One region of the Actinomadura decatromicini genome, then DNA from elsewhere that is predicted to be linked to it. Evidence: riboswitches for the same ligand, from Rfam matches in the RefSeq annotation. Region 1 holds a riboswitch; the other holds the start of a gene.

Region 1 (4,202 bases):
CTTCGGCCCGGTCTCGGCGAGCAAGGCGGCGCTCGCCTCGATGTCGGACGCCCTGCGCCTGGAGCTGGCGCACTGGGGCGTCCGCGTCGTCGTGGTCGAACCAGGGCTCACGGACACCGCGATCTTCGCCAAGGCCGCCGCCGCCACCGAGGCGACGGCCGCCGGGCTGCCGCCCGAGCGGGTCGCGATGTACCGGGGGCAGCTCGACGCGGTCAACGCCTCGATGGCGCGGGCGAAGGCGGCGCCGCCGTCGGTCGTCGCGGCGGCCGTCGTCCGCGCGCTGACCGCGGGCAGGCCGAGGCCCCGCTACACCGTCGGACCGGACACGCGGCTGCTCGGCCTGCTCGCCCGCCTCCCGTTGCGGACGCGCGACCGGCTGCTGTCCCGGGCCCTCGGCCTGCACAAGGTCACCCCGGTGAAGGGCGAGCGACCGAGTTAGGCCACCCGGACGCCGCCCGCGAACGGCCGGCCGGCGATCGGGGCGATCTTCACGACGTCGCCGGTCTGCGGCGCGTGCACCATGTCCCCGTTGCCGATGTAGAGGCCCATGTGGTGCAGGTCGCTGTAGAAGAACACCAGGTCGCCGGGCTTGAGCTGGCTCTGCGAGACGCGGGTTCCGGCGGTGAACTGGGCACCGGTGTAGTGGGGGAGGCTGATGCCGACCTGGGCGTAGGCGTAGAGCGTCAGCCCGGAGCAGTCGAAGCCCTTGATGTTGGCGCCCTGCGCGGTGCCGTAGGTCGGCCCGGACGCGCTGCCCCCGCCCCACGAGTACGGGACGCCGCGCTGGCTCAGCGCCGCCGCGACCGCGGCCATGGCCTTCGCCGAAGCACCGCCGGGAGCGACGTTCACGGCCGGACCCGCGCCCGTGCGCGCCCCCGGCCCCACCCCCAGTTTCGCTTCGACCTTCTTCAGCCTGGCCTGCAGGTCCTTGCGCTTCTTCCTCGCTTCCTCGGTGAGTTCGCGGACCTGCTTGGCCCGCGCCTCGGCCGACTTCCGGGCGCGCTCCGCCGCCTGCATCATCTGGAGGAGCTGGGCGATGCGGGCGCCGTCCTGGCGGGCGAAGTAGTTGAGGGTGGCCGACTGGTCCAGCACGGCCTGCGGGTCGCCGGACGAGGCGAACGCGACCGCCGGGTCCGCCGGACCGTTCTTGTAGCTGTCGGCGGCGAGCTGGACGATCCGCGCCCGCGCCTCGTCCAGCGCCTTCTTCTGCCGCGCCGCGTTGCCCTCGGCGACCCTGGCGGCGCGCTGCGCCTGCTGGAGCCGGACCCGCAGCCCGTTGTACTGCTCGCTGAGCTTTTCCGCGTCGTCGGCGAGCTTCTTCTGCTGGGCGGTCAGCTCCTTGCGGGTCGGCTTCGGCTCGGCGACCGCCGCCGGGGGAGCCGCGAGGCTCACGGCGAGGGCGATGGACGCCGTCCACGCCGTGCCCGCGGCGATCCTTCGGCGGGCAGACGTTCCGGAATCGGCAGCGCGACGCTGCATGCGGTGGTGTCCTCTCCTGTACCGCCTACCGGGTGAGCTGCCGGGTTCGGGCCGGAGTCGCCCTACCGCTCACGGGAGCGGATTCACCCCAGGTGGAGAAACGGTTCCCCGGTTCCGCGGGCCGCGCGGGGCCCGCGAGATTCGGCACGGCCGCCACCGTCCCCGGCGGGGACGCGCCGCGACGGCCTCCGACGCAGCGTAGGAGATAACGACCTCATCTCGCCACCCAAGCGGCAGATCCGACAATTCAGCAGAGGTGGGTCAGCTCGGTGATCGTCGCGGCGGCGACGGCCAGCGGGGCGGCGACGGCGAGCGCGGCGAAGGCGGACGCGGCGAAGGCGGACGCGGCCGCCCGCCCGGCCCGGCGCGGCCCGCCCGTCCCCGCGCTCTCCAGCCGCAGCACCCGCTCCGCCAGCGCCCCGGCGTCCGGGCTCGCGGCGCCGAGCGCCCCGGCCACCCCGGACGCCACCCCGGACGCCACCCCGGGCGCCGCCGCGAGCCGCCGCAGCGCGCCGACGAGCGTCCGTCCTCCGCAGGCCCGTGCCGCCGCGTCGTCGGCGGCCATCTCCAGCAGCAGCGGAAGGGTCCGCTTCGCCCGCCGGATGGTGGGCGGCCAGGGCAGGACGGCGTGCGCCAGGTCGAGCATGAGCAGCAGCGCGTGGTGCCGCTGCCGCAGGTGGGCCCGCTCGTGGACGAGGACCGCGTCGAACTCCTCCGGCGTGAGGGCGTCCCGCGTCCCGGTGCTGACCACGATCGCGCGCCGCCGGTCGGGCAGCGAGTAGGCCACCGGGACCGGATGGTCGAGGACGAGGACGTCGCCGTGCCGCTCGTCCTCCCGCGCGACGAGCCGGAGCATCTCGCGGTGCCGCCGCCGGTGCCGCACCGCGCGCCGCAGCCGGGGCAGGCCGCGCGCGACCCGGAACCCGCACGCCGCGAGCAGGACCAGGGTCGCGCCCGCCGCCGTGGCGATCGCCTTCCCGCCGTGGTGCGGCAGGCAGTCGCGCAGCCATTCCAGCAGGCCGTGGCCGGGCGCGGGCGGCGACAGCAGCGCCGCCGCGACGACCCCGGCGCAGGCGATGAAGGTGCCGGTCACGGCCCCGACCCAGCAGGCGACGGCGGTCCCCGGATGCGCGGCGGGCCGTCCCAGCCGGTCGAGCACCGGCCCCGCCGCGCAGCCGAGCAGCACGGCGGTGGCGATCAGCCCGAGGACGAGGTAGACCACGCCGTCATTCCCCTTCGGCGCCGGAGGCGCGGCGGCGCAGGGCGTCCAGCAGGTGGCGCGCGTCCTCCGGCGGGACGCTCTCGGCGAACCGGGTGAGGATGCTCCCGTGGTCGGCGGACTCGGTGAGCGCGTCGAGCATCAACTCGACCGCGTACTCCTCCCGGGCGCGGGTCGGCGAATAGCGGAAGGCCAGCCCGTCCCGCGTGCGCCGCAGCAGCCCCTTCTGGGCCAGCCGCTCGGCCACGGTCTGGACGGTGTTGTACGCGAGCGTCCTGTCGGCGTTCTCGTTCAGTTCCGCCAGCAGTTCGCGGACCCGCAGCGGGCCGGGCGCCTCCCACAGCACGTCCATGATGGAGCGCTCAAGCGATCCACCCAGTCCTGCCATGCGAGACACCTCCGTTCCCCACATTGTGCCGGAGAACCCGGCGCCGCCTTGGAAGCCGTCAGTGGTGGTACTGGTGGACGACCGCGTGCCCCTTCCCCTTGCCGATCATCCAGCGGTTCACCGGGGTCGTGAGGACGAACGCGACGACGAACGCGATGGCAAGCGCGCCCCAGAACGTCGCGTCCGCCAGCCCCGCGTGCATGGCGCCGGGGATCAGCACCATGGTCGCGTTGTCCAGCACCTCCATGATCGCGATCGACACCGTGTCGGCGGCCAGCGCGACCTTGAACGCCGCCCGCAACGAAAGCCCGGCCTTCAGCACTCCGCGCATGGTCAGCGCGTAGCCGAACACGAACGCGAGGATCACGGCGAGGACGATCGTGGCCGCGTTCGACCAGCCGAACGCCGTCCCGATGACCATGCCGAGCACCTCGCCGATCGCGCATCCGGTGAGGCAGTGCAACGTCGCCTGCGCGGCCATCGTCCAGGAGACCGCCCCGGCATGCCCGTGATCGTCGTGCGCGTGGTGGTCGTGCCCGTGCGTGCCGCTCTGGTGCGACTCGTGCCCGTTGTGCGTGGTCATCCATACTCTCCAGCCGCTTGTCCGACTCGGGAAGTATGCCCTACACGTTGTAGGAGGTCGGACGTCCGGGGGTCAGTGCGGCCGCGGCGGCCGCTGTGACGGCGGCGACGATCGCGGCGAGGACGAACCCGTCCGTGAAGCCGTCGAGCGTGTCGCCGACGAGGCTGGCGGCGGCGACGCTGGAGATGACGGCGGCCCCGATGGACGCGCCGAACTCGTGGAACGTGCTGACGATGCCGGACGCGATGCCGGACTCGTGCGGGGCGACCCGACCCAGCGCGGTCGCGGACGCGACGACGAACATCGCGCCGGTCCCGGCGCCCGCGATCGCCGTCCCGGCCACGACGGTCGCCGGGTGCATCGACAGGGCGGGGAGCGCCATCCCGGCGGCGGCGACGAGCGGCCCGACGACGGCGAGCGGGCGCGCGCCCGTCCGGGCGATGGCGCGGCCGGTGAGGTCGGCGCCGAGCATCGTCGCCGCCGCGACCGGCAGGAACAGCAGGCCGGTGCGCAGGGCGCCGTAGCCGCGCGCG
Region 2 (4,202 bases), on a different contig from region 1:
AGCGACCCGCTCGGACCGCTCGCGCCCCAGAAGACCCGCCCGTCCCGCTCGACCAGCCGCGCCCGCAGCTCGGCGCGCCCGCCAGGGTCGTACTCGGCGGCGGCGAGCGCGCCCGCGTGGTCGCCCTCGCGGATCAGGTAGGCGGCGATCGCCGACAGCGGGTTCGCCTCCTCGAACACCCGCGGGTCGAGCCCGGCCAGGTACCCGCCCGCCAGATCGAGGAAGCGCGCCCGGTAGGACTCCTCGCGGTCGCGCAGTTCGCGCAGGTAGAGCATCAGATCGTGGTTGACGAACTTGACGTCCTTGGCCCGTCCGAGCGCGTGCGCGCCGCGCGCGTCGAACAGCCGGTCGATGCGGCGGTGGATCTCCAGCCGGTCGGCGAAGTTCGCGAGCTCGGCGCGCCGGTTGGAGATCGACGGGTCGAGGGTCCGCTCCCGGACCAGCCAGTTGTAGACGCGGTGCGGGATCAGCGCCGTCCGTCCGGACGCGAGGTACGCCTCGGCGGTGAACAGCAGGTCCTCGTAGTGCAGCCGCTCCACGAAACGGAGGTCGTGGTCCTCCAGGAAGCCCCGCCGGTACGCCTTGTTGGTCGAGAGCGTGTCGTAGAGGAGGTCGGGGTTGTCGTCCAGGGCCTCGTACACGGCCCTGTTCCGGTAGAGCCACGGATACCAGGGGCGGACCCGTCCCTTCACGCCCACGGGCACGTCCAGGAAGATCCGGTCGCACAGCCCCGACACGATGTCGGCGCCGGTGTCCTCGGCGGCGGCGAGGAGGTTCAGGCAGGCGTGCCGGTCCAGCAGGTCGTCGCTGTCGAGGAACATCACGTACCGGCCGGACGACGCCTCGATCCCGGTGTTGCGCGGACGCCCGCAGCCGCCCGAGTTCACCGGCAGGTGGACGGCCCTGACCCGGCCGGGATGCGCGGCGGCCAGCCGGTCGGCGATCTCGGCCGTCCCGTCGGTGCTGGCGTCGTCGACGACGACCGTCTCGACGCCGCCGAGCGACTGCGCGAGCGCGGAGCCCACCGCGCGGGGCAGCCGCCGCGCGTCGTTGTAGGCGATCACCACGACGCTGACATCGGGGCGCACGGCGACCTCTCCTTCCCACGCTCCGGCGGGACGCGGTGTCGCATTCCTTTCCAGAAACGCCGCAGTGAGGTCCAAGGGCGTTCAAAGGCTGTCAACGGTTGGCATTACCCGACTTCACCGGAGGCTCTTGGTCACTTCCCCCGGAACGCCAGAAGGAGCCCGGCCGGGGAGCCGGGCGCCTTCCTCCTGAGTGGATCAGGGGCTTCCTGAGCGGATCAGGACGCGTAGTCCGGGTAGCCGTAGCCGACCACCTGGGACTTGTCGCGGACCTTCTTCTTCACCGCGTTGTCGGTGTTGCCCTCGACAGTGGTGATCTTGCCGTTGCCGTTGTCCTTGACGACGATGCCGACGTGGTCGATCCCGCCGATGCCGCCGCTGGAGCCGTTCTTCCAGTCGAAGAACACCACCGCGCCGGGCTTGGCCTTGTGGCCCCACCGGTCGGTCTTCTTGAACCACGTGGCGTGCTGGACGGTGTAGGCGTCCCAGCCCATGTTCTTGACGCCGGTCTGGGCGCCGAGCCACGAGACGAACATGTTGCACCACTGGGCGCCCTTGTAGTCGTCGACGGAGAAGCCCCCGTCACGCTCGGCGGTCGCGGCGGCCTGCGGGGTCGACACGTACCAGTTGTGGTACTTGGTCATGCCGCCCTTGCCCTCGCGGGTGCCGATCTGCTTCTCGGCCAGCTTGATGACCTCGGAGGGCTTGACGGCGCGGGGCGCCACCTTGAAGCCCTCCGCGCGGGCGTCGGCGGCGGAGACGTTGCCCGTCCCGCCGTCGGCCTTCTCGGCGGCCTTCGCGGCCGCCGGGGACTCGGCGGCCTTGCCCTGCTGGACGACGGCCGCGGCCTGCGGGGCGTCGGCGGCGGCACGCTCGCCGGCGAGGGGGTTGAACACCGCGAGGCCGATGGCCCCGGCGAGGACCGCGCTGGCGGCGACGCCGACGGCCTTGTCCTCGGGCGTGAACCTGCTCAGGGAAAGACGATCGAAACGACCGGTCATGCAGGAAATCTCCTTACTCCCATGGCGCCTACCGGGTTAGCTGACGGATTCGGGCATGGAAGCAGCCCTACGGCGCGGCTCTCGCTCACGCCGATTCACCCCTGGAACCTGGGTCCCCGGCTCCGTTCCGGTCGTCTCGACCAGGACGGACTCGGCCTCGCACCGCGGAACGCGGTGCCGGATATTCGGATTGATCTACTGACTGATCTTGATGGGATGCAGCGCCCCTGGTCGGGTGCGCGTTCGCGGGCGGGATCCGCTCCGCGATCCTCGGCCGCGCGTGACGCGACCGGCGGCAACGCATGGGGTGCGTTGCGTGATTCGGACTGAAGGTACCAACCTTCTCAAGGAAAGCAAACCAGGCACAAAACTCCGTGGTGCCCGCTCAATGCGTCCTCAAGGATCCATCAACAGCCCATGGTGCCAGGGTGTTCCCGATCTTTCCCGGAGTGGCCGTCAGGCCCTTGTCCAGCGGGCTTACCGGCCCTCTCGCATTTGGTAAAGAACGCTTGGGCGACCCCTGCCTCGGCAAGGTCATCCGGCTCCCGGACGGCCTCCGGCCCCGGGTGGGGTGAGACGCAAGTCACACCGGGTGATCATCGCAGGTCAGAGGTGCCGTCCGTCACTCCACGTGCAGGGCGAAGAGCGTGGTGTCGTCGGCGGCGCGGTCGTGCCCCATCCGGGCCAGCACCTGGTCGAGCATCCGCTCCGGCTGCCGGGCGCAGTCCTGCAGGATGCCGGTGAGCCGGTCGATCCGCTCGTCCAGGTCGGCGTCGCGCCGCTCGACCAGCCCGTCGGTGTAGAGGAACAGCATGTCGCCGGGCAGGAGCCGCGTCGCGACCGTCATGTACTCCCATTCCGGCATCGCGCCGAGCAGCGGGTCCCGGACGGCCTCCAGCGGCACCGCCCGGTCGTCCCGGATCAGGATCGGCGGCGGGTGCCCGGCGCACGTCCACTCCAGGACGCGGCCGCGCGGCTCGAACTCGGCGACGATCGCGGTGCCCGTCGCGGGCGGCTCCATGCTGCTGACCAGGTCGTTCAGCCAGCCGACGAGCCGTCCCACCGGCTCGCCCGTGCAGGACAGGCCGAGCAGCCCGTTGCGGGTGCGGGCCATCGACGCGGCCGCGGGCAGGCCGTGCCCGGCCGCGTCGCCGATCGCGAACAGGGCCCGGCCGTTCGGCAGCCGGCGCAGCGCGAACCAGTCCCCGCCGATCCGGGCGGTGGTCTCCGCCGCCATGCTGCGGATCGCGGTGCGCAGGCCGGGGAGCTGCTCGACCTCGTCCTCGTCCGGCATGATCGCGCGGCGCAGCGTCACCGCGACGCGCCGCTCCTGCGCCATGCGCTCCTGCTGCTTCAGCATCTGCCGGCGCGTCTCGGCGAGCGCCCGCTCCACGCCGCGCCGCCGCGTGATGTCCTGCGAGACGATGTTGATCGACACCGGCAGCCCGGACTCGCCGAGGACCGGCTCGGCGAACACCCACAGGTTCCGCGGCGTCCCGTCCTTGCCGATCACCCGGTGCTCGGCCTCCACCGGCTCCCGGCGCGAGAACATCGTCTGGACGGCCTCCTCCACCAGCGGGAGGTCGTCGTCCGCCACGACCTTCGGCAGGTCGTGCGGCATGGGCGGCACCTCGTCCGGGGCGAGGCCGTAGTTGGCGAGCATCTGCGGCGTCCAGTCCGCCTCGCCGGTCGCGAGGTCCCACTCGCCGAACCCGATCAGGGCGAGCCGCTCCACCCGCTCGAGGCGCCGCGCGATCCGGTCCTCGTGGAAGTGGTAGCGCCAGGTCACGCAGACGCCGGTCGGCACCGCGACGCACCGCACGCTCATCCGGGACGATCTGGACAGCCCCCGCTGCGCGGTCGAGTAGAGAATCGAGGAGCGCTCCAGGCTGGGACCGCCCTCCAGCACCTCGACGTACTGGTCGAAGAGCCCGCTCAGCACGGCGCCCGGATCCGTCTGCAGCAGCCGGAGCCCGATGAGCTCCTCCTTGCCGCGCCCGAACATGTCCCGGGCGACGTCGTTGAGGTCGGCGTAGAGGAAGTCGGCGACGCGGCCGTCCGGCCCCCTGACCGGGACCAGGTGCGTCGCGGAGTCGAGCGCCCCGTCGAGCACCGC

The links. A riboswitch is a leader RNA that binds a small molecule or an ion and turns the genes downstream of it on or off. The one in region 1 is predicted to bind cyclic di-AMP.
Region 2: another riboswitch for cyclic di-AMP. It lies ahead of FXF68_RS42825 (CHAP domain-containing protein); the one in region 1 lies ahead of FXF68_RS24435 (C40 family peptidase).

What each region holds. Positions count from the first base shown of each region.
Region 1 covers NZ_VSRQ01000005.1:369,118-373,319, forward strand. The annotation lists gene FXF68_RS24430 (SDR family NAD(P)-dependent oxidoreductase) at 1-439, shown strand, start outside; gene FXF68_RS24435 (C40 family peptidase) at 436-1,479, opposite strand; cyclic di-AMP (ydaO/yuaA leader) riboswitch at 1,486-1,636, opposite strand; gene FXF68_RS24440 (M56 family metallopeptidase) at 1,727-2,701, opposite strand; gene FXF68_RS24445 (BlaI/MecI/CopY family transcriptional regulator) at 2,706-3,086, opposite strand; gene FXF68_RS24450 (DUF4396 domain-containing protein) at 3,145-3,669, opposite strand; gene FXF68_RS24455 (MFS transporter) at 3,710-4,202, opposite strand, start outside.
Region 2 covers NZ_VSRQ01000009.1:364,320-368,521, reverse strand. The annotation lists gene FXF68_RS44575 (bifunctional glycosyltransferase/CDP-glycerol:glycerophosphate glycerophosphotransferase) at 1-1,088, opposite strand, end outside; gene FXF68_RS42825 (CHAP domain-containing protein) at 1,304-2,086, opposite strand; cyclic di-AMP (ydaO/yuaA leader) riboswitch at 2,098-2,253, opposite strand; gene FXF68_RS36130 (SpoIIE family protein phosphatase) at 2,709-4,202, opposite strand, start outside.